DNA from 2 places in the Actinoplanes sp. NPDC026619 genome. Region 2 is predicted to be linked to the other one. Evidence: predicted binding sites of a transcription regulator. Region 2 holds the regulator's gene; the other holds the start of a gene.

Region 1 (10,768 bases), on a different contig from region 2:
TCCCGAAGCTGTCCGAGTTCGCGCTGGCCAACTGGGGTTCCGGCTGGGCCGGCGAGATCGTCGACTCGATCGGGCGAGACCGGGCCGGCTGCCACCTCGCGGTGGAGTCGGACGGCACACTGCTGGGCTTCGCGGCGTACGGCTCGTCGCGCCCCAGCTGGTTCGGCCCGATGGGCACCACAGTCGCCGCCCGGGGCCGCGGGATCGGTTCGATCCTGCTGCGCCGCTGCCTGGCCGATCAACGCGCGGCCGGCCTCGAATCGGCGCAGATCGGCTGGGTGGGTCCGGTCCCGTTCTACTCGGCGGCGGTCGGCGCACGAGTCGAACGAGTGTTCTTCCTGTACCGCAAACAACTGTAATTCACCCCATTTAGCCCGCTTTTCTCCCTAGCCTCAGTACGTGAAGGGCTTGGGGATACGTCAGGCGGCCGCGGCACTGATCGCGCTGGGGGCGCTGATGCTCGCCGCCACCGCGCTCGCCACCCACCCGGCCGAGGCGGCCATCACCACGCCGTTCACCAGCCGCTTCGACGTGAACGCCAACGGGTCCATCCTGCTGCGCGGCAACACCGTCCTGACCTGCCCTTCCTCGGCCGCCTGCACGGCAGCGCGGAACGGCTCGGGCACCGGGGCGGCGCTGAACAACAACAGCTACACGATGATCTACACGGACGCGGACGGCGATCCGATCGGCACGTTCAACGACAGCAACGCGACGATCACGATGCCGCCCGGCAGCAGCGTGCTCTTCGCCGGCCTCTACTGGGGCGCCACGTCGGCGTTACCGAGCCGGAGCCAGGTGCTCTTCCGGACCCCGGCCGGCTCGGCCTGGAACTCGATCACCGCGTCCAGCCTCTACGTCAACAGCACGTTCTACCAGGGCTTCGCCGACGTCACCGGGCTGGTCGCCGGAGCCGGCAACGGGGTGTACGGGGTGGCGAACATCCAGGCCGCCCTGGGCATCGGGCAGTACGCCGGATGGTCGCTGGCCATCGCGTACCGCAATCCGGCTGAAGACCTGCGCAGCCTGCGCATCTACGACGGTTTTGGCTCGATCGCGTCCGGCACGCTGGACATTCCGATCACCGGCTTCGAGACGCCGCACTCCGGCACCGTGCACGCCAAGATCGGCGCGGTCGCCTACGAGGGCGACCTGGGCAACGTCGGGGACAGCCTGCAAGTCGACGGGCAGCCGCTGCACGACGCGGCCAATCCGGCGAACAACTTCTTCAACAGCACGGTCAGCGAATCCGGCTCGCTCGTGACCGGCCGTGATCCGGACTATCCGAACACCCTCGGTTTCGACATCGATCAGGTCGACGCGAGCGGGATGTTCACCAACGGCCAGTTGTCGACCAAGCTGACCCTGACCACGAGCGGCGACACGTACTACCCGGGCGTGATCACGTTCAGCATCGACCTCTACGCACCGAAGATCACCACGGCCGTGACCAGCTTCGACCTCAACGGTGGCGACCTGCTGCCCGGTGACGTCCTGGAGTACCGCATCGCCGTGCGCAACGACGGCAGCGACACTGCCGACAACGTCCTGGTGGCCGACGCGGTGCCGCCGCACACCACCTACGTGCCCGGCTCGCTCACCGGGCCCGGGACGTTCTCCGGGGGCACGGTCAGCTGGCAACTGGGGAGCATTCCCTATTTAGGTACGACGCTGGTGACCTTTCGCGTCACCGTCGACAACACCACCCCGGCCGGCTACGCGATCACCAACCTGGTCAACGCCAGTTATTCGGGGCACACCACCAGCGTCTCGGTCGCCGGCCTGAGCGGCTCGGCCGCCACCCCGGTGCTCCAGCCGCACCTCGACCGGGCCGCGACGCTGACCGTGAGCCCGACCTTCCTGCAGCGTGCGGCGCTGCCGGAGCCGGTGGTCTACCTGGCCACGGTCACCAACGTCGCCGGCGATCTCGAACCTGCCGCCCGCGCCGTGCTGACCCTGCCCACCGGCGTCACCCCGGGCACCCTGCCGGCCGGCTGCAGCGCCGCCCTCCCGGTGGTCACCTGCGCTCTCGGCCCACTGGTCGGCGGCAGCTCGGCGAGCGTGCCGATCCCGGCGGTCGTGGACGGCACCGCCGCCGACCACCCGGTCGCCTCGCTGCGGGCGGCCGGCAGCGGCGCGGATGCCAACGGCGGCAACGACACCGGCACCGCCGCCCTCACGGTCAACCGTCCGCCGGTCGCCGTCGCCGACACCGCGACCACCACCAACGGCAGCGCGGTGAGCGTCCCGGTGCTGGCCAACGACACCGACCCGGACGACGCGGCCGGCACGCTCACGGTGCTCGCGATCGTCAGCGGGCCGGCGCACGGCGCGGCCGTGATCGAGGCCGGCGGGACGATCACCTACACGCCGGTCGCGGGCTGGGCCGGCGCCGACGGCTTCGACTATCAGGTGGCCGACCCGCACGGCGGCACGGCCACCGCCCGGGCCACCGTGACCACCGCCAACGCGGCGCCGGTCGCCAACGACGACATGATCAATACGCTGCCGAACAGCGCGATCCAGATCGACGTGCTGGACAACGACTCCGACCCGAACCCCACCGACACGCTCACCGTCGCCGGGGTCACCCAGCCGCCGCCGACCGCGGGCACCGCCACCTTCACCAGCGGCGATGTCACGTTCACGCCGACCTCGTCGTTCGGCGGCACCGCCTCGTTCGACTACACGATCAGTGACGGCCACGGCGGCACCGCGACCGCGACCGTGCGGGTCGACGTGGCCAACGCGGCGCCCACCGCCGCCGACGACGTGCTGACCGCCCCGGCCGGCGCCGCCGGGCTGCCACTGCTGGTGCTCGCCAACGACACCGACCCGAACAACGACGCGCTGACCGTCACCGCCGCCGGCGTGGCCGACCACGGCACCGCCACGGTGGCCCCGGACCACCTGAGCGTTCTCTACACGGCCCCGGCCGGTTTCGCCGGTGCGGCGACCTTCACCTACGACATCAGCGACGGCAACGGCGGCGCCGGCACCGCGACCGTCACGGTGACCGTGGCCAACGGGCGGCCGACCGCCTACAACTTCACCGTCAACACCGTCCACCACACCGCGGTGACCCTGAACGCGATCGTCCAGTCGACCGACCCCAACGGCGACACGCTGCGCGTCTCCGGCACGACCGACCCGGCGCACGGCACAGTTTCGCTGGACGCCACCGGAAAGATCACCTACCTGCCGGACGTCGCGTTCGCGGGCTCGGACACCTTCAGCTACACGATCGACGACGGCAACGGCGGCACCGACACCGGCACCGTCTCGATCACCGTGGCCAATGCGGCCGCGGTGGCCCGGCCCGACATCGCGACGGCGGCCGGTGGAACCCCGGCGGTCATCACCGTGCTGGCGAACGACGACCCCGACCCGAACGGCGATCCGCTCACCATGACGATCGTCGGGGTGGCGGCGCACGGAACCACCTCGATCGGGGCCGACCGGCGGATCACCTACACGCCGGACGCCGGGTTCGTCGGCACCGACACCTTCGGCTACCGGCTCGACGACGGCCACGGCGGCACGACCAGCGCGACCGTGACGGTCACGACGGTGAACACGGCGCCGGTGGCCCGGGCGGACGCGGCCGCCACCGACACCAATATGGCCGTGGTCATCGCGGTGCTGGCCAACGACGACGACCCGAACGGCGACACGATCGCGCTGGATGCGGCGGGCACCGGCGGGCACGGGCAGGTCACCGACAACCACGACGGCACGCTCACCTACACCCCGGCCGCCGGCTTCTACGGCACCGACTCGTTCCTCTACTCGATCCACGACCCGTCCGCGCTGACCAGCTCGGCGATCGTCACCGTCACGGTGCGCGACGCTCCGCCGGTCGCCGCCGACGACACCTTCCGGGTGCGGCCGGACGTGCCCACCCAGCTCGGCCTGCTCGCCAACGACACCGACCCGAACACCGGGCAGCGGCTCAGCGTCGCCTCGGTCGGCCCGGTCGCCAAGGGCACGGTCACGCTGGGCACCGACGGGACGGTCACCTACCGGGCCGCCGCCGGCAGCATCGGCCCGGACGGCTTCACCTACGTGCTCACCGACGACCTGGGCCGCACCGACACCGGCGACGTCACCATCACCATCGACGGGGCGCCCACGGCCGTCGACGACACCGCCACCACCGCCTCGGCGACCGCGGTCGACATCCGGGTCGTCACCAACGACACCGACCCCGAGGCCCTGCCGCTCACCCTCGTCACGGCCGGGCAACCCGGTGACGGCAGCACCCGGATCAACCCCGGCGGCATCGTCACCTACACCCCGGACAGCGGCTTCACCGGCACCGACTCCTTCGGCTACACCATCCGGGACCCGATCGGGAACACCGCCACCGCGCAGGTACGGGTGCGGGTCGCGAACGCCGTGCCGGTCGCCCGGCCGGACGTGGCGGCGGGGCTGGCCGACCGGCCGCTCTACGTCGACGTGCTCGCCAACGACAGCGACCCGAATCCCGGGCAGACGCTGGCCATCGACGGGGTGGGCAACCCCGCGCACGGCACCGCTGAGGTGGCCGCGGGCCGGGTCCGCTTTCTGCCCGAGCGCGGCTGGACCGGCCAGGACACGTTCGGCTACCGGATCAGCGACGGTCACGGCGGGCTCGGCGGGTCGACCATCACGGTCACGATCAGCGGCGGTGCTCCGATCGCGGTGGCCGACGAGGGCACCACGGCGTACCGGAAGCCGGTCACCCTGCGCGTGCTGGCCAACGACCTCGACCCGGCCGGCACCCTGAAGGTCGACTCGGTCACCCAGCCCGCCAAGGGCACGGCGAGCCACACCGAGAGCTCGGTGACCTACACCCCGCCGGACGGCTTCGGCGGGCCGGCCACGTTCGCCTACAGCGCCACCGACGACGCCGGCCACCACACCGGCGCCGCGGTCACCGTGACGGTGGGCGCCCCGCCCACCGTGCCGGACAAGTCGGCCACCACCAAGCCGGGCGACCCGATCGACGTGCCGCTGCCGCACACCGAGAAGGGCGGCCGCAGCGTCACCGTCATCTCGGTCGGCAAACCGGCGCACGGCTCGGCGGTGCTGAACGCCGACGGCACCGTCACCTACACCCCGGACCCGGGCTTCAACGGCGTCGACACCTTCACGTACGACGTGGTCGACCCGGACGGCAACGTGGCCACCGCCTCGATCATCGTGACCGTGGCCAGCCCGGCCGCCGCCAACCAGCCCCCGATCGCGGCGGCCGACACGGTCACCATGGCGGCTGGTGACACGGTGGTGGTGCGGCCGACGCTCAACGACAGCGACCCGGACGGCGATCCGGTCACCATCGTGAAGCTCGGCAAGCCCGCCCACGGCGCGGTCCTGGCCGGCGCCGGAGACACGGTCAGCTATCGGCCCGCCGACGACTTCGCCAGCGGCGAGGACAGCTTCGACTACACGATCGCGGACGGGCGTGGCGGTCTCGCCACCGCGACCGTGACCATCCACGTGCGCGAGCTGGACTCGCTGCCGACCACCGGCAGCAACGCCCTCGTGCTGGCCCGGGCCGGCCTGTTCGCCATTGCGGTCGGTGCGGTCGTCTACTGGCTGGGACTCCCCGGCAAAAAGCGCGCTGACCTCTGACATTTACGCCTACCGCAGCCGGTCGCGGTCACCGGCGCCCTGGCGCCGCTGCTCGGCGGGGCGATGGTCATGTTCGGCGGCCACCTGGTCCCGGCGCCCGGCCGGCACCGGAGTTGATCGGCCGGGGCTGAACGACAGTAAGGGCGGGTCGCCGAAGCGACCCGCCCTTACCGGTTGTTACGACTGGACTCAGAAGTCCATGTCACCGCCGCCCGGGGCGCCGGCCGGAGCCGGGTTCTTCTCGGGCTTGTCGGCCACGACGGCCTCGGTGGTGAGGAACAGCGCAGCGATCGACGCGGCGTTCTGCAGCGCCGAGCGGGTGACCTTGGCCGGGTCGATGATGCCCGCGGCCAGGAGGTCGACGTACTCGCCGGTCGCGGCGTTGAGGCCGAAGCCCGCTTCGAGGTTGCGCACCTTCTCGACCACGACGCCACCCTCGAGGCCGGCGTTCACGGCGATCTGACGCAGCGGGGCGTCGAGCGCGAGCTTCACGATCTGCGCGCCGGTCGCCTCGTCGCCGGTCAGGTCCAGCTTCTCGAACGCGGTCTTGCCGGCCTGCACGAGCGCGACGCCACCACCGGGGACGATGCCCTCCTCGACGGCCGCCTTCGCGTTGCGAACGGCGTCCTCGATGCGGTGCTTGCGCTCCTTGAGCTCGACCTCGGTGGCCGCGCCGACCTTGATGACCGCAACGCCGCCGGCCAGCTTGGCCAGGCGCTCCTGCAGCTTCTCGCGGTCGTAGTCGGAGTCCGACTTCTCGATCTCGGCGCGGATCTGGTTGACCCGGCCCTGGATCTGCTCGGCGTCGCCGCCGCCGTCCACGACGGTGGTCTCGTCCTTGGTGATGACGATCTTGCGAGCGGTGCCCAGCAGGCTGATGTCGGCGTTGTCGAGCTTGAGGCCGACCTCTTCGCTGATGACGGCGCCACCGGTCAGGATGGCGATGTCCTCCAGCATGGCCTTGCGGCGGTCACCGAAGCCCGGGGCCTTGACGGCGACGGACTTGAAGGTGCCACGCACCTTGTTCACGACCAGGGTCGCCAGGGCCTCGCCCTCGACGTCCTCGGCGATGATGACCAGCGGCTTGCCGCCCTGCATGACCTTCTCGAGGACGGGCAGCAGGTCCTTGACCGCGGAGATCTTGCTGTTCGCGATCAGGATGTAGGGGTCGTCGAAGACGGCCTCCATGCGCTCGGCGTCAGTCATGAAGTACGCCGAGATGTAGCCCTTGTCGAAGCGCATGCCCTCGGTGAGCTCGAGCTCGAGACCGAAGGTGTTGCTCTCCTCGACGGTGATGACGCCTTCCTTGCCGACCTTGTCCATGGCCTCGGCGATGATCTCGCCGACCGTGGAGTCACCGGCGGAGATGGAGGCGGTGGAGGCGATCTGCTCCTTGGTCTCCACGTCCTTGGCGAGCTGCTGCAGCGCCTCGGAGACGCTCGCGACGGCGGCCTCGATGCCCCGCTTCAGGGCCATCGGGTTGGCGCCGGCGGCAACGTTACGGAGGCCCTCGCGGACCAGAGCCTGCGCGAGAACGGTCGCCGTCGTCGTGCCGTCACCGGCCACGTCGTCGGTCTTCTTGGCGACCTCCTTGACCAGCTCAGCGCCGATCTTCTCGAAGGTGCCCTCGAGCTCGATCTCCTTGGCGATGGATACACCATCGTTGGTGATCGTGGGCGCGCCCCACTTCTTCTCCAGCACGACGTTGCGGCCACGGGGGCCGAGCGTCACCTTGACGGCATCGGCGAGCTGGTTCATGCCACTCTCGAGGCCGCGACGAGCTTCCTCGTCGAATGCGATGATCTTGGCCATACGGCTGTGTCCTCCTGGACATACGCGGTGCCGGGCCTCATCGGCCCCGCCCGTTGAGTCTCTGCGGACGTCACCACCTGGCGATGTGACGTCCTCAGGCCGAGCCGGAAAGCCCGCGACGACCGGCCCCGTGCCTCGATGCCGATGGCGGCACCGCGACCGAGACCCCACCGTCCCGACCTGCTTGGCACTCAACAGTCGTGAGTGCCAATGACCTGTTTAGCACTCCCCGGGGGCGAGTGCAAGAAAACGCCACCTTGCGGGCAGCCGGCCGGACCCTCAGAAAGTCTCCGGCGCGGACATGCCGGCGAACAGGGATCGGCTGGTCACCGGGCCTTCGGCGCGGCGCGCCTGGCAATACGCCACGAGGGCGGCCATCGCCCAGAGCAGAACGGTGGGCACCGCCACGATGGTCGAGGCGATGCCGCCCCAGGCCGCGTCGGCCAGCCGGGGCAGCACGGTGACCGCCAGCGAGGCGACGATCAGCCCGCCCAGCGGCATCATCGAGAGCAGGTGGAGCGCGCGGCGCCGGCCGTTGCCACGCTCGATCAGCACCACGCAGCCGAGCACCCCGGTGAAGGTGAGCACGCCGGTGGAGAGCAGGCCGAGGCCGACGGCGAGCGGCACCGCGACGGCCGGACCGAGCCGGTCGGCGGTGAGCAGCAGCGGCAACGCCTGGGTGACCACGCTGAAGGCGGCGAACCACAGCCAGAGCGTGCGCAGCCGGTAGACCACCAGGCGCCACAGCGCGGCCGGCCGGGGCGGCACGCCGAGCGCCGCCCGATAGAGCGCCACCGCGACCGTGCCGGCCAGGCAGATCACCATGGGCAGCGCGGAGACGGTGAAATAAGCCAGCCACATCAGCGGGAGCAGCAGCAGGCCGAAGCCGCCGAGCAGGTCGAGCAGGGCGGGCGCGGCCACCACGGTGTCGTCCACCCGGCCGACGAAGAAGTGCATCGGCAGCGCGGCCAGCAGGCCGACCGGCAGCAGCGGCAGGCCGCAGCGGAGCAACACGCCGCCGAACCGCCTGAACCAGCCACGCAGCCCCGAGCCCGGCGGCGGGACCAGCGGATCGTCCGCGTCGGCGACGAGGTCCACGGGCGTGCCCGGGTATGGCAACTCGGCCGTCCGCGACTCCGGGTCGAACGGATCGGCGCTCTCCACCACCACGTCCCCGACGAGGTGCAAGACGTCCTCACCGTGGTCCATCGACACACTTTGCCCCAGCAGTCCGGTTATCGGCAACGGGTTGCCGGGGTGGTCCTCGCCGGGGTAGGCAGGACGACGTGGAGAGCTGGCGGGTGCACCGGGTGACAGCGCAGGACGCGGCCCGGGTGCGGGCGCTGCGTCTGGAGATGCTGGCCGACAGCCCGCTCGCCTTCCTGGAGACCCTGGCCACGGCGGCGGCGCGCCCGCACGAGGCCTACCGCCAGCGGATCATCCAGGGGTCGCGTGGCTGCCAGCTCGCGCAGTTCGTGGCCGACCCGGGCAATCGGGCCCGGCTGATCGGGCACGCCGGCGGCACGGTCCTGCCGGACGACCCGAACGAGACGGTCGTCTTCACCGTCTACGTCACCCCGGCCCGGCGCGGCGGCAAGCTGCTGGCCGAGCTGGTCGAGGCGGTGGCCGCCTGGTCACGGGCGTGCGGGCGGGACAGATTGATGCTGGAGGTGGCGGAGGGTAATCACCGCGCCATCCGTGCGTACGAAAAATTGGGTTTCGAGGACACCGGTGAGCGGGTGCCCCACCCGGTCGTGCCGAAGCTCACCGAGCTGCGGATGCGTCGTCGGATCTGACGAGGTCGCGCTGCCAGAGGATGTCCGACTCCACCTCGCGGTAGCCCATCTCCCGATTGATCCGCAGCATGTGCTCGTTCGTCGTGGCATTGAACGTGTCGATCACCTCGACGCCCGGGCAGAACGTCCGGGTGTAGGCGAGATTGGCCAGCTTGATCAACAGCCCGAGCCGATGGCCACGGTGGGCGGGTGCGACCAGGGTGCCGCTCTGCCAGGCATGCGGCCCGCCGTCGGCCATGCAGTTCATCATGGTCCAGGCGACCAGGCGCTCGCCGTGCATCGCGCCGGTGTGGAAGGTGACCCGCCCGCGGGCGACCCGGCTCCGCTCGCCTTCGCGGATCCGCTCGGCGTCGACGACCTCCGGCTCCCAGTCCAGATCGCCGGTCGGCGCCTCCCCGAGGAAGCTGCTGTCGAGCGCCGCGACGTCATCGATGATCTCCTCGGGCGGCACGCCGCTCCACTGGACCAGCCGATAGCCGTCAGCCCGGGTCCAGGCATCGGCCAGCATCGCGGCGTACCGGCCCTGGTCGGCCTCGCGCAGGTCGAGCCGGCTGCGCAGCTCCTCGAGGCCGGCCTGCGCGCCCATCGCGCCGGCGAAGCCCACATTCGACGGCTGCTTGACCGACTGGCCGAGCAGCCGCACCCGCCCCTGCGACCGGGCGCGCTCGACGGCCACCTCATAGAGCTCGCGACCCACCCCGCGCCGCCGGAGCGGTGGCGTCACCAGCAGCTCGACGTGCGCGTTGCCGAGGTTGTCGACCTGCGGGTACATCATCTCGAGGTAGCCGGCCGGCGCACCGTCGAGGCGGGCGAGGAAGTATTCCGAGGTGTGGCCCGCGGGCGGCGTGGTCACCCGGGCCGCGAACACCTCGCGACTCTGGATCGGGAGGTCGGCCCGGTCGTGCGCCATGCAGGCCGAGTCGATCTCATAGGCGTCATCGGGCGACACGAGCGGACCGATAGAGACGGACATGGCCGCCACCCTGCCGGGCAGCGGCCATGAAACCAAACGATTTTGGTCGGGAGGACGAACGCACAGCGCCTCCGGCACTGGGTCGTTGGGCACCTCGAGAGATTGTCGCCAAGCTCGAAGGTGAGGGGCCGCGTACGGCGTCGGCCCTCCCGCAGAGAGCATCCTGCCGACACTGAGATCGGTGCGCAAGTCCTCTGCGGATGGAATCTTCAACTTAAGGCAGAGTAGTGGTTACCGAGAGTTATCCAAGCAGGCCGGCCTCGCGAGCGCCCTTCAGCGACGGTTTGATCCGATGAGTCGGCCCGACCAGCTCGGCCACCGCGTCCAGCGTCTTGAGCCCCTCACCGGTATTGAAGACGACCGTCTCCTTCTCCGGGTCGAGCTTGCCGCTCGCGACCAGCTTCTTGAGCACGGCCACCGTGGTGCCGCCGGCCGTCTCGGCGAAGACGCCGGTCGTCTCGGCCAGTAGCCGGATGCCCTCGCGGATCTCGTCGTCGTCGGCGTAGTCCATCCAGCCACCGGTGCGGCGGACGGCCTCGATCGCGTACGCCCCGGCGGCCGGGTCGCCGAT
Region 2 (10,768 bases):
GGCCATAGTCAGTCCTCTCGGGGTTCGTAGACGGCGTTGCGATCGACGGTGAGATAGATGTCGTTGGCGATCGGCCGGCGGCGTTCCTCGGCCAGTTGCCCGAGCAGTCCGGCCGCCCGCGCCAGCAGGGCGAACCCGCGCAGCAGGTCGGTCGGCAGACCCAGGTCGGCCAGGGCGGCGCCGCAGACGCCGGCGCCGTTGAGCGGCAGCTTCTTGCCGAGCACCTGCGGATGCACCCGCCCGATCGCCTCGAACAGCCGCAGGTGCGGGCCGCGCAGGCCCTCCTCCTCGGCGATCGCGATCAGCACCGGGGTGCGCGGGTCCTGCTCCTTGTGCACCGGGTGGCCGAGGCCGGGGATGAACTTCTTCTGCTCCCGGGCCTTCTTGACGGCTTCGAGCGCGATGACGTCGTAGTCGCGCTCGGTGCCCGCCTCGACCAGGGTCTCGGCGAGGAACCGGCCGCAGTCCTCGGTCACCCCGAGGAACCGGGAGCCGCCGCCGAGAAGACCGGCGGCGAGAGCTCCCTGCAGCGAATCAGGAGCTGAGAGGTACGTCAGTCGCGCCGCGATCGCGGTCGGGGTGAAGCCGTGATCGGCCAGGGCGACCAGCACGGCCTCGAACAGCCGCACCTCCGAAGGCGACGGCCGGCGCCCGGCGACCAGCCAGAACGCCAGCTCGCCGAAGCCCACCTTGCCCATCAGATCGGCGGCGAGATCCTTGCCGAGCAGCGAGATCGTCTCGGGGGTGGAGGTGCCCAAGCCGGTCGGGAATCTCAGTTCTTCAGCCACGCGCGGATCTCCTCGCCGTGCTCGTCCAGACCGGGCGGCGGCAACTCGTACGCCGCCGGGGTCTCGGAAAACGTGATCGGGTTGCGGACCGCCGGCACGCCACCCGCGTCGATCACCGGGTTCAGGCCCAGCTCCTGCGCCAGGGCCACGCCGCCGTCGATCGTGTTGATCGGCGCGCACGGCACACCGACCGCCATCAGGTCGCGGAACCAGTCGTCCTTGCCGCGCTTGCCGAGCCGCTCCACCAGAATCGGCCGCAGCTCCTCCCGGTTCGCCGTACGGTCCTGATTACGCCCGAAACGCGGGTCGTCCGGCAGCTCCGGCAGGTCGAGCACCTGGCACAGCTTGCGGAACTGGCCGTCGTTGCCGGCGATCACGATCAGCTCACCGTCCGCACACGGCAGCGGCTCGTACGGGAAGAGGCTGGGGTGCGCGTTGCCCATCCGGAACGGGATCGTGCCGCCGGCCACGAACCCGCTCGAGTGGTTGACCAGGCCGGACAGCGCCGAGCTGAGCAGGTTGACCTCGATGTGCTGGCCGCGGCCGGTCTCGCCGCGATGCCGCAGCGCGGCCAGGATGCCGATGGTGGCGTGCATGCCGGCCATCACGTCGAAGACCGAGATGCCGGCCCGATAGGGCGGCCCGTCCGGATCGCCGGTGAGGCTCATCAGCCCGGAAATCGCCTGAACCATCAGGTCGTACCCGGGAAGATCCGCCCCTGCGCCCGAGCCGAAGCCGCTGATACTCGCGTACACCAGCCGGGGGTTGATCTTGGAAAGCGAATGGAAATCGAGCCCGAAGCGGGCCAGACCGCCCGGCTTGAAGTTCTCGATCATGATGTCGGCCCGGCCGGCGAGCGAGCGCGCCACGGCCTGATCGTCCGGATCCTTCAGGTTCAGGGCGATGGACCGCTTGTTGCGGTTGATGCCCAGGTAATAGGTCGAGACGCCGTCGCGCACCGGTGGCATCCAGGTGCGGGTGTCGTCGCCGCCCGGCCCCTCCACCTTGATCACCTGCGCGCCGAGGTCGGCGAGCAGCATCGTCGCGTACGGACCGGCCAGGATTCGGGAGAAATCCGCCACCAGCAATCCGTGCAGAGGGCCCTGCGTCATCATCACCGCCCGTTCTACGGACACATGTCCGCCTCGCAAGGTTCCGCCATCACAGGGGGCCTGTCAATGGGCGGTTGATCTGGTCGAAACATTCTATTGACGGTGCAAGTGACCGGGAGCACACTGGCTCCACTCGCCCTGCCCGCTGAGCGGACAGTGGTCCGGAAACTGAAAGACCGAAAATCGGAAAGGATGGGCGATGAGCGACAGCGACCGGCCGGTGGTTCTCCGCAACGGCCTCGTTTTGACCATGGACGACTCGCATACGGTCCTCGAAGGCGCCGACGTGCTGGTCGTCGGCGACCGGATCGCCGAGGTCGGGCACCATCTGACCGCGCCCGACGACGCCCTCGAGATCGACGCGACCGGTGGAATCATCATGCCCGGCATGGTGGACACGCACCGGCACATGTGGCAGACCGCCATGCGTGGGTACGGCGCCGACTGGACCCTCACGCAGTACTTCGTCTGGTACTACCTCGAGTCCGGCAAGCTGTTCCGCCCCGAGGACGTGCACGCCGGCAACCTGCTCGGCGCGATCGAGGCCATCGACTCCGGCGTCACCACCACCGTCGACTGGTCGCACGGCCTGCAGACCGTCGACCACGCCGACGCCGCGGTCGACGCGCTCGAGGCGGTGCCCGGCCGGTTCGTCCTCGGCTACGGCAACATCCAGCAGGGCCCGTGGGAGTGGTCGACCTCAGATGCGTTCCGCGACTTCTACCGCCGCCGCATCGACGGCGGCAAGCTGGCCGGCTTCCAGCTCGCCTTCGACGTGCCCGGCGACCCCGCCTTCCCGGAGAAGGCCGCCTTCGAGGTCGCCCGTGACCTGGGCGTCAAGGTCACCACGCACGCCGGCGTCTGGGGCGCCACCAACGACGACGGCATCCGGCTGATGTACGAGAACGGCTTCATGACCCCCGGCACCGTCTACGTGCACGCGGCCACCCTCAGCAGCGACTCCTACCACCGCATCGCCGCCACCGGCGGCTCGGTGAGCGTCTCCACCGAGAGCGAGCAGAGCGCCGGCCAGGGCTACCCGCCCACCTGGACGCTGCGCAAGCACGACATCCCGGTGTCGCTGTCGATGGACACCAGCGTGTGGTGGAGCGGCGACCTGTTCTCGGCGATGCGCACCACGCTCTCCGCCGACCGGTCCCGCGAGCACCTGGAGGCGCACGGCGCCAAGGAGACCGTCACCCACCACCACCTGCGCGCCGAGCAGGTCGTCGACTGGGCCACCCGGGGCGGCGCCAAGGCCCTCGGGATGGACTCGGAGATCGGCGCGCTCACCCCCGGCCGCAAGGCCGACGTCGTGCTGATCAAGAACGACGACTCGCCCGCCATGTTCCCGGTGCTACACCCCTACGGCCACGTCGTCTACCAGGCGCAGCGCGGCGACGTGCACACCGTGCTGATCGGCGGCAAGGTCGTCAAGCAGGACGGCAAGCTGGTCGGCGGCGATCTGGCCGGCGCCCGCGCGAAGGTCGGCACCACGGTCGACTACCTGCGCGAGACCATGGGCGAGGACCTCTGGAAGCGCGGCATGAACCCGGAGATCCCCGAGTCGCGGATCTTGCACAACCCCTATCAGTACACGAAGTAATCGCAATGAAAGCATGAACACATGACCGACTCAGGAAGGGGCGCGGGGCCCGACTTCATCGAGGCCCTCGCCCGTGGCCTCGACGTCCTGCGCTCCTTCCGGTCCGGCACGCCCACCATGACGCTCAGCGAGATCGCCGGGCACACCGGCCTCGCCCGCCCCACCGTCCGCCGGATCCTGATCACCCTCGAGGCGCTCGGCTACGTCCGCCAGGCCGCGCGGGGCTACGCGCTGACCCCGCGGGTCCTGGAGCTCGGGATGGCCTACGTCAACTCGCTGAGCATGTGGGACGTGGCCCGCCCACACATGGAGAGGCTGGTCGCCCAGACCAACGAGTCCAGCTCGATGGCTCAGCTCGACGGCAGCGACATCGTCTACGTAGCCCGGGTCGCCGTACCGAAGATCGTCACGCTGTCGGTCACCATCGGCACCCGCTTCCCGGCCCCCGCCACCAGCATGGGAAAGGTGCTGCTGGCAGCCTTGCCGCCGGCCGAGCTGGCGGCGCTCCTGGCGGAACGCTCCCGCTCCGGCATCACCGCGCGCTGGCAGCCTTCGGCCGCCGAGCTGGACGCCTCCCTGCGGGAGGTCCGGGCGAAGGGCTGGGCTCTGGCCGACCAGGACCTCGCGCCGGGCATCAGATCAATTGCCACCGGCGTACGCGACGGGGACGGCAACGTGGTCGCGGCCATCAACGTCACCGTCCACGCGGCCGAGACCACGGTCGAGACGCTGCGCGACGAGCACCTGCCCAAACTGCTGCGCGCCGCCGCCGACATCAGCCACGACTGGTCGCTGACCGCAGCCGTCCCCGCCGTGACGGTCTGAAGCGCGGGGGTCCCACGCACCCCGCGCCGTCAGCCGCTTACCGCTGACCGCTCAGCCGCTGACCGCTCAGCCGCTGACCGCTCAGCCGCTGACCGAGAACGAGTTCGTGACGAAGTCCTTGCCGCCCGAGGACGACGTGATCTCGTATCCGAACTGGACGTTGCCGATCGTCACGTTGCCGAACCAGCCGGCCGACCGGATCCACTGCGCGATCGCCGCCACGTTGACACTGCCCGAGCTGGTGTTGCTGGTCCGCACGAACGAGTAGACGTTGTTCGACCCGTTCGACCCGCGGTAGATCTTCCAGGTGTGCCCGCCGACGGTCGCGGTGGTCTGCAGCGTGCCCAGCGGCCCGACCGCGCCGTAGTAGTTCATCCACAGCATGATCTCGTGCGCGTTGTCCGACGACCAGATGTCATAGGCCGTGGTGAACGCGACCCCACTGGTCGGCACGGTCACGTTGAAGCTGCTGGTCACGGTGCCCAGCGAGCCCACCGCCCGGCCGATGTAGCGGGTCGCGTTCGGATACGCCTTGATCCCGCCGGTGTTCGGGTGGTTGGCCCACACCCCCCAGTTGCTGGTGGAGTTGGCCCAGATCGTCTGCGGCCCGTAGCCGGAACCCCAGACGTTGTTGTAGAGCGTGTAACTGCCGCTGGTCCAGGTGCCCCAGCGATCGGTCGAGGACCAGACGGCCGCGTTGGCGGTGCCGGCGCTGAAAGCCAGCGTCAACGCGACGACGAACGCCCCGATGGCGAGGCGGAGGGAACGGAGCACGATCTCTCCTGACGGTTGGACGGACGAGTTTCGGACGTCGAGGACAAATCGACGCTAGGCCGCCTCACCGCGCTTCCGGCAAGCGATGCAAATCTATTTAAGGTTTGCTTCATCCGCCGGCGTGCGAACCCCGGCCACCCGAGCCAGACTGATCTCATGAAGCTGGTGGCCGACCTCTTCGACCCCGAGCCCGACGTGTGGGGCCTGCGGGGCGACCCCTGGGTGTGGCAGGCGATGCGCGACCACCTGGGCGACACCTACCTGCCGCCGAGCCTGGGCGAGGCCGAGGCGATGCTCTACGCCGCCTTCAACCGCATCGCCGGCGTGGACATCGCCACCGAGACGCAGCAGTCGGTCTACCGCCCCGAGTTCGCCCACGGCGGCATGTCCAGCGGCCACATCCACATCGAAACCTGGCGCGCCGAACTGCTCCCCCTCCTCGTCGACAGGGCGCAATCGCTCCTCTAAAACCGGTCGCAGCCGGGGTGGTGGGTCGCCTACGGTCGGGTTTTCGCCGGTGCTGCCGGGCCGGTGGGCGGTTCGACGATGTCAACGGGCACTACTACGTGCGCGACTGATGTCCGCTTTACCGGGCGACGTGCAGCAGGCGGAAGTCGCGGCGGCGCAGTAGGCGCAGGACCAGGGCCGCGGGGTTGCCGAACGCGCGCAGGCCGTCGCCGGGCGGCAGGACCGAGATGCGGTCGATCTCGTAGGTCCGGCCGCCGGCGACTACCTCGCAGCGGCCCGCGGCGAGCACGTTGCGGTGCCAGTCGACGGCCGGGCCGTAGGTCAGCTCGGCCACGAAATCGCCGTCGTGGCGGGCCAGCAGCAGCGGCGTCTCGTAGGGCCGGCCCGAGCGGCGGCCGACGTGCCGCACCAGGGCGAACGGGCCCCGGCCGGAGCGGGCCACGCGCACGGTCACGCGGTTGAGGGTGTTTCGCAGCAGCCAGAACCAGGCCGCCTTCACCCCTCGCTCCGCGTGATCACCTCGTCGATGGTCGCCGCGGCGGCCGCGTCGGTGACGCCGACGATCTCGCGGCAGATCCGCTGCATCTGCTTCACCTGGCCCGCGGTCAGTGGATCGAAGACCAGCCGGCGGGCCTCACGCACGTGCCCGGGCGCGGCCGCCACCAGCACCGCCAGGCCCTCCTCGGTCAGCTCGGCCGAGATGCAGCGCGGCTCGCCGTCGCCGGCCACCCGCCGCACCCAGCCCTGCTTCTCCAGGCGGCTCACCGCGTGCGACAGGCGGGACAACGAGCCGCCGGCCATCATCGCGAGCACGCTCATCCGCACCTTGTGATCTTCCGGGCGCTCGAGCGAGACCAGGATCGAGTACTCGAAGAAGTTGAGCCCGGAGTCGCGCTTGAGCTGGGCGTCGATGGCTCCGGGCAGGGTCATGAGCATCGCGGTCAGGGACATCCACGAGGCGAGCTCGTCCGGCGAGAGCCAGGGGACGTCGTCGGGAGTGGTGCTGTTCACAAACGGTACTGTAACTCAGGTGAGCGACTTGAACATTCAACTCCAACCGTGGCACTATCGAGTTGAATATTCAACGTACTAGGGAGTGCCGTGACCGTTCTGCGCATCGACGCCAGCATCCAGGGCCCCAACTCGGCCAGCAGCGAGCTCGCCGACCTGGCCGAGGCCGAGTGGGCCGCCGTCCGGCCGGGCACCGAGTTCGTCCGCCGGCACCTCGGCTCCGACCCGCTGCCCGCGGACGCCTGGCAGACCGCCATCGGCGCCAACTTCACGCCCGAAGAGCAGCGCACCGACGCGCAGCGCGCCGCCCAGGCGCTCGCCCAGCAGGTCGCCGCCGAGCTCCGTGACGCCGAGGCCGTCATCCTGGCCCTGCCGCTCTACAACTACGGCATCTCGCAGCACGCCAAGATCTGGATCGACCTGGCCATGGCCGGCGGCTCGAACCCGGGCGAGCGACTGCTCGACGGCAAGCCGGCGATCCTGCTGACCACCCGCGGCGGCGGTTACGGTCCGGGCACCCCGCGCGAGGGCTGGGACCACAACACGTCGTACCTGACCCGCGTCGTCGCCGACATCTGGGGCGCCGACCTCACCCTGATCGAGCGCGAGCTGACCCTGGCCGGCGTCAACCCGGCGATGGACTCGCTGCGCGAGACCGCCGAGCTGCTGAAGAAGGCCGCCCACGAGGCCGCCGCGCACGCCGGGCGCACCATCGCCACGCGCTGAGCGAAACAGAGAACGCCGCCGGTGGGACTCACCGGCGGCGTTTTGCTTTTGCCACTCACGCAGAATGAAGGGCCAGGGCCGGCGAAGCTGGGCCCCGGCCCGGCCTCGGCGGGAGCTGCGGTCTGCAACCCCCCACCGAGCTACGACATCTTGAATCAATGTCCGTTGAAAGCGTCGCGCATCCTGCTGAAGAAGCCGCCCTGCTTGCTCAGCTCGGCGATGTCCTCGCCGCGGGTCTTGGCGAAGTCGCGCAGCATGCGCTCCTGGTCGGCGGTCAGCTTGGTCGGCGTCTTGACGTCGAGGTGCACGAAGAGATCGCCGCGGCCCTGACCGCGCAGGTGCGGCACGCCCTTGCCGCGGATGCGCAGCGTGCTGGCGGGCTGGGTGCCGGCCTTGACCTCGATCGCCTCTTCGCTGTCCAGCGTCTTGATCGTGAGGCGGGTGCCGAGCGCGGCCGCGGTCATCGGCAGCGTGACCCGGCAGTGCAGGTCGTCGCCCTTGCGGGAGTAGACGTCGTGCGGCCGCTCGCTGATCTCGACGTAGAGGTCACCGGCGGTGCCGCCGCCCGGGCCGACCTCGCCCTGCTGGGCCAGGCGGATGCGCATGCCGTCCTCGACGCCCGCCGGGATCTTGACGGTGAGCGAGCGGCGGGTGCGGACCCGGCCGTCGCCGGCGCAGGTCGGGCACGGGTGCGGGATGACCGTGCCGTGGCCCTGGCAGGTGGAGCAGGGGCGGGACGAGACGACCTGGCCGAGGAACGTGCGCTGCACGCTCTGCACCTCGCCACGGCCGCCGCAGGTCTCGCAGGTGGCCAGGTGGGTGCCGGGCGCGGTGCCGGCGCCGGAGCACTGGGTGCAGAGCACCGCGGTGTCGACGGTGATCGGCGCCTCGACGCCGAACGCGGTCTCCACCAGGTCGAGCTCGAGGCGCAGGATCGCGTCGCCGCCGGGCCGGGTGCGTGGGCGCGGGCCACGGGCGCCACCAGCGGCGGCGGTGCCGAAGAACGCGTCCATGATGTCCTGGAAGCCCACGAACGGACCGCCCGGTCCGCCGGGACCACCGGGGCCGACGCCTCCACCGGGCGCGAGCGGGTCACCGCCGAGGTCGACGATCTGCCGCTTCTGGTCGTCGGACAGGACCTCGTACGCCGCGTTGATGTCCTTGAACTTCTCGGCCGCGTCCGGGTCGGGGTTGACGTCGGGGTGGAACTGCCGAGCCAGCTTCCGGTAGGCGCGCTTGATCTCGTCGTCGGTTGCCTCCCGGCTCACGCCGAGAATGCCGTAGTAATCCTTGGCCACGGGGTTTGGAGTCCTCAATGTCAGCGCGGTTCCGTCAGTTCTGTGCCAGCAGGTCGCCTACGTAGCGTGCCACCGCTCGGACCGTGGCGATGGTGCCGGGGTAGTCCATGCGGGTGGGGCCGAGCACGCCGAGCCCACCAACGATCGTTGCACCCGGGCCGTAACCGGTGCTGACGACCGAGGTCGAGCGCAGGTTGTCGAACTCGTTCTCGTCGCCGATGCGGACGCGGGTCTTGCTGGGTTCGAGGTCGCCGATGAGCTTGAGCAGGATGACCTCCTCTTCGAGGGCCTCGAGCACGGGACGAAGTGTGCCCTGGAAGTCCAGCACACCTCCCCGAGTCAAGTTCGCCGTTCCGGCGAGCATGAGGCGTTCCTCGCTGCGCTCGACGAGAGTCTCCAGCAGCACGCTGGCCAGGCAGGCCATCGTGCCGCGGCGGCCGGGCGCGCACTCGTCGACCAGCGACTGCACCAGCGGCGGGGTGTCCGAGAGCCGCTGCCCGGCGAGTTTCTCGTTGGCCTTGCGGCGCAGCTCCATCACGTCGTCGGCGGTGGCCGGGCCGGGCAGCTCGACCAGGCGCTGCTCCACCCGGCCGGTGTCGGCGATCATCACGAGCATGATCCGGGTGGTGGAGATCGGCACCAGCTCCAGGTGGCGCACCGAGGAGCGGGCCAGCGACGGGTATTGCACCACCGCGACCTGGCGGGTCAGCTGGGCGAGCAGCCGGACCGTGCGGTGCACCACGTCGTCGAGGTCGACGGCGCCGATCAGGAAGCGCTCGATCGCGCGGCGCTCGGCCGGGCTGAGCGCCTTGACCTTGGAGAGGCGGTCGACGAAGAGGCGGTAACCGGCGTCGGTCGGCACCCGGCCGGCACTGGTGTGCGGCTGCCGGATGTAACCTTCCTCCTCCAGCACGGCCATGTCGTTACGCACCGTGGCCGGCGAGACGCCGAGCTGGTGACGCTCGACCAGGGCTTTGCTGCCGACCGGCTCCTGGGTCTCGACGTAGTCCTCGACGATCGCCCGCAGCACCTCGAGCTTGCGGTCATCCAGACTCATTCCGACCTCCTCCCGGCCTGGCACTCCCGGTGACAGAGTGCCAGTCTACTGCGCCACCGTCGGCAGCGCGATGATCGAGTGGACTGTCTATTCATCGACTCTGCGTGCATGTCGCCCTGTACCCGGTTGAGCTGCGGTCCTACGGTGTCAGCCATGACAGAACCACCGCGTCCGCCCGGTGACGGCCAGCCCCCCGCGGGCGGGCCGAACGACCCCACCGCGCCATTCAACCCATATGCGGCTAACGACCCGACTTCCGGATCGACTCCGCCACCGCCTCCCGGAGGCGGATACAACCCACCGCCGAGTGGCGGGTACGGCCCGCCGCCCTCCAGCGGCGGCGGCTACGGCCCCCCGCCGAGCAGCGGCGGTGGCTATGGTCCCCCGCCGAGCAGCGGCGCGGGATACGGCCCTCCGCCCGGCAGCGGCGGCGGCTACGGCCCTCCGCCGGGGGGTTACAACCCGCAGCAGCCGTACGGGTACGGCGGCGCGCCCGCCGGCGGCCCCGACGACCGTAACTGGATCCTGATCGCGCACTTCGGTGGCGCGGCCGGCGCCTTCCTGGGTGGCGGCGCCGGGGGCTGGATCGCGCCGCTGGTGGCGCTCCTCGCCCGCGGCAACCAGTCACCGGCGGTGCGGGCCGAGGCCGTCAAGGCGCTGAACTTCCAGCTCCTCTGGACGATCATCACGGTGATCGGCTGGTTCACCGTGTGCGTCCTGATCGGCTGGATCATCCTGCCGGTCGCCTGGCTCGTGGCCACGATCTTCGGTGTCATCGCCGGCGTCAAGGCGAGCAACAACGAGCCGTACAACTATCCGATGACCGTCTCGATGATCAAGTAAGCAGCTGGTGCACGCGCCGGGTCCGGGGGCCCGGCGCCCTCACCACGTACGTCACGCCACGTCACGGATGACGGCGTCAGCCAGCAGCCGGCCCCGCAGGGTCAGCACCAGCAGCCGCCGGGCGTAGGCGGCCGGATCGAGCAGGCCGTCCGCCAGGGCCTGCTTCGCGCCGGCCGCGTCGACCCGGGTCAGCGCGATGCCGTCGCGCAGCCGCACCCGCAGCATGATGTCCTCCACCCGGCGGTCGTCACCGGTGAGGA

Evidence for each region. Region 2 encodes HrcA, which represses chaperone genes, less so after heat shock. Its sites were predicted from a motif close to GGTTNGCACNCTCNNNNNGAGNGTGCNAACC; they were not measured.
Region 1: groL (chaperonin GroEL) is a predicted target of HrcA. The motif match lies at 7,646-7,676, and genes of this name have one in related genera.

What each region holds. Positions count from the first base shown of each region.
Region 1 is NZ_JBEZYA010000007.1:234,408-245,175, reverse strand. It holds gene AB0E90_RS18010 (GNAT family N-acetyltransferase) at 1-359, shown strand, start outside; gene AB0E90_RS18005 (Ig-like domain-containing protein) at 400-5,616, shown strand; gene groL (chaperonin GroEL) at 5,806-7,428, opposite strand; gene AB0E90_RS17995 (hypothetical protein) at 7,708-8,637, opposite strand; gene AB0E90_RS17990 (GNAT family N-acetyltransferase) at 8,784-9,224, shown strand; gene AB0E90_RS17985 (GNAT family N-acetyltransferase) at 9,193-10,197, opposite strand; gene thrC (threonine synthase) at 10,439-10,768, opposite strand, start outside.
Region 2 is NZ_JBEZYA010000037.1:7,394-18,161, reverse strand. It holds gene AB0E90_RS45385 (extradiol ring-cleavage dioxygenase) at 1-6, opposite strand, end outside; gene AB0E90_RS45380 (citryl-CoA lyase) at 9-788, opposite strand; gene AB0E90_RS45375 (CoA transferase) at 773-1,924, opposite strand; gene AB0E90_RS45370 (amidohydrolase family protein) at 2,100-3,506, shown strand; gene AB0E90_RS45365 (IclR family transcriptional regulator C-terminal domain-containing protein) at 3,528-4,331, shown strand; gene AB0E90_RS45360 (hypothetical protein) at 4,413-5,105, opposite strand; gene AB0E90_RS45355 (hypothetical protein) at 5,262-5,573, shown strand; gene AB0E90_RS45350 (nitroreductase family deazaflavin-dependent oxidoreductase) at 5,692-6,072, opposite strand; gene AB0E90_RS45345 (MarR family transcriptional regulator) at 6,069-6,584, opposite strand; gene AB0E90_RS45340 (NAD(P)H-dependent oxidoreductase) at 6,675-7,310, shown strand; gene dnaJ (molecular chaperone DnaJ) at 7,466-8,608, opposite strand; gene hrcA (heat-inducible transcriptional repressor HrcA) at 8,643-9,665, opposite strand; gene AB0E90_RS45325 (DUF4870 domain-containing protein) at 9,819-10,508, shown strand; gene hemW (radical SAM family heme chaperone HemW) at 10,560-10,768, opposite strand, start outside.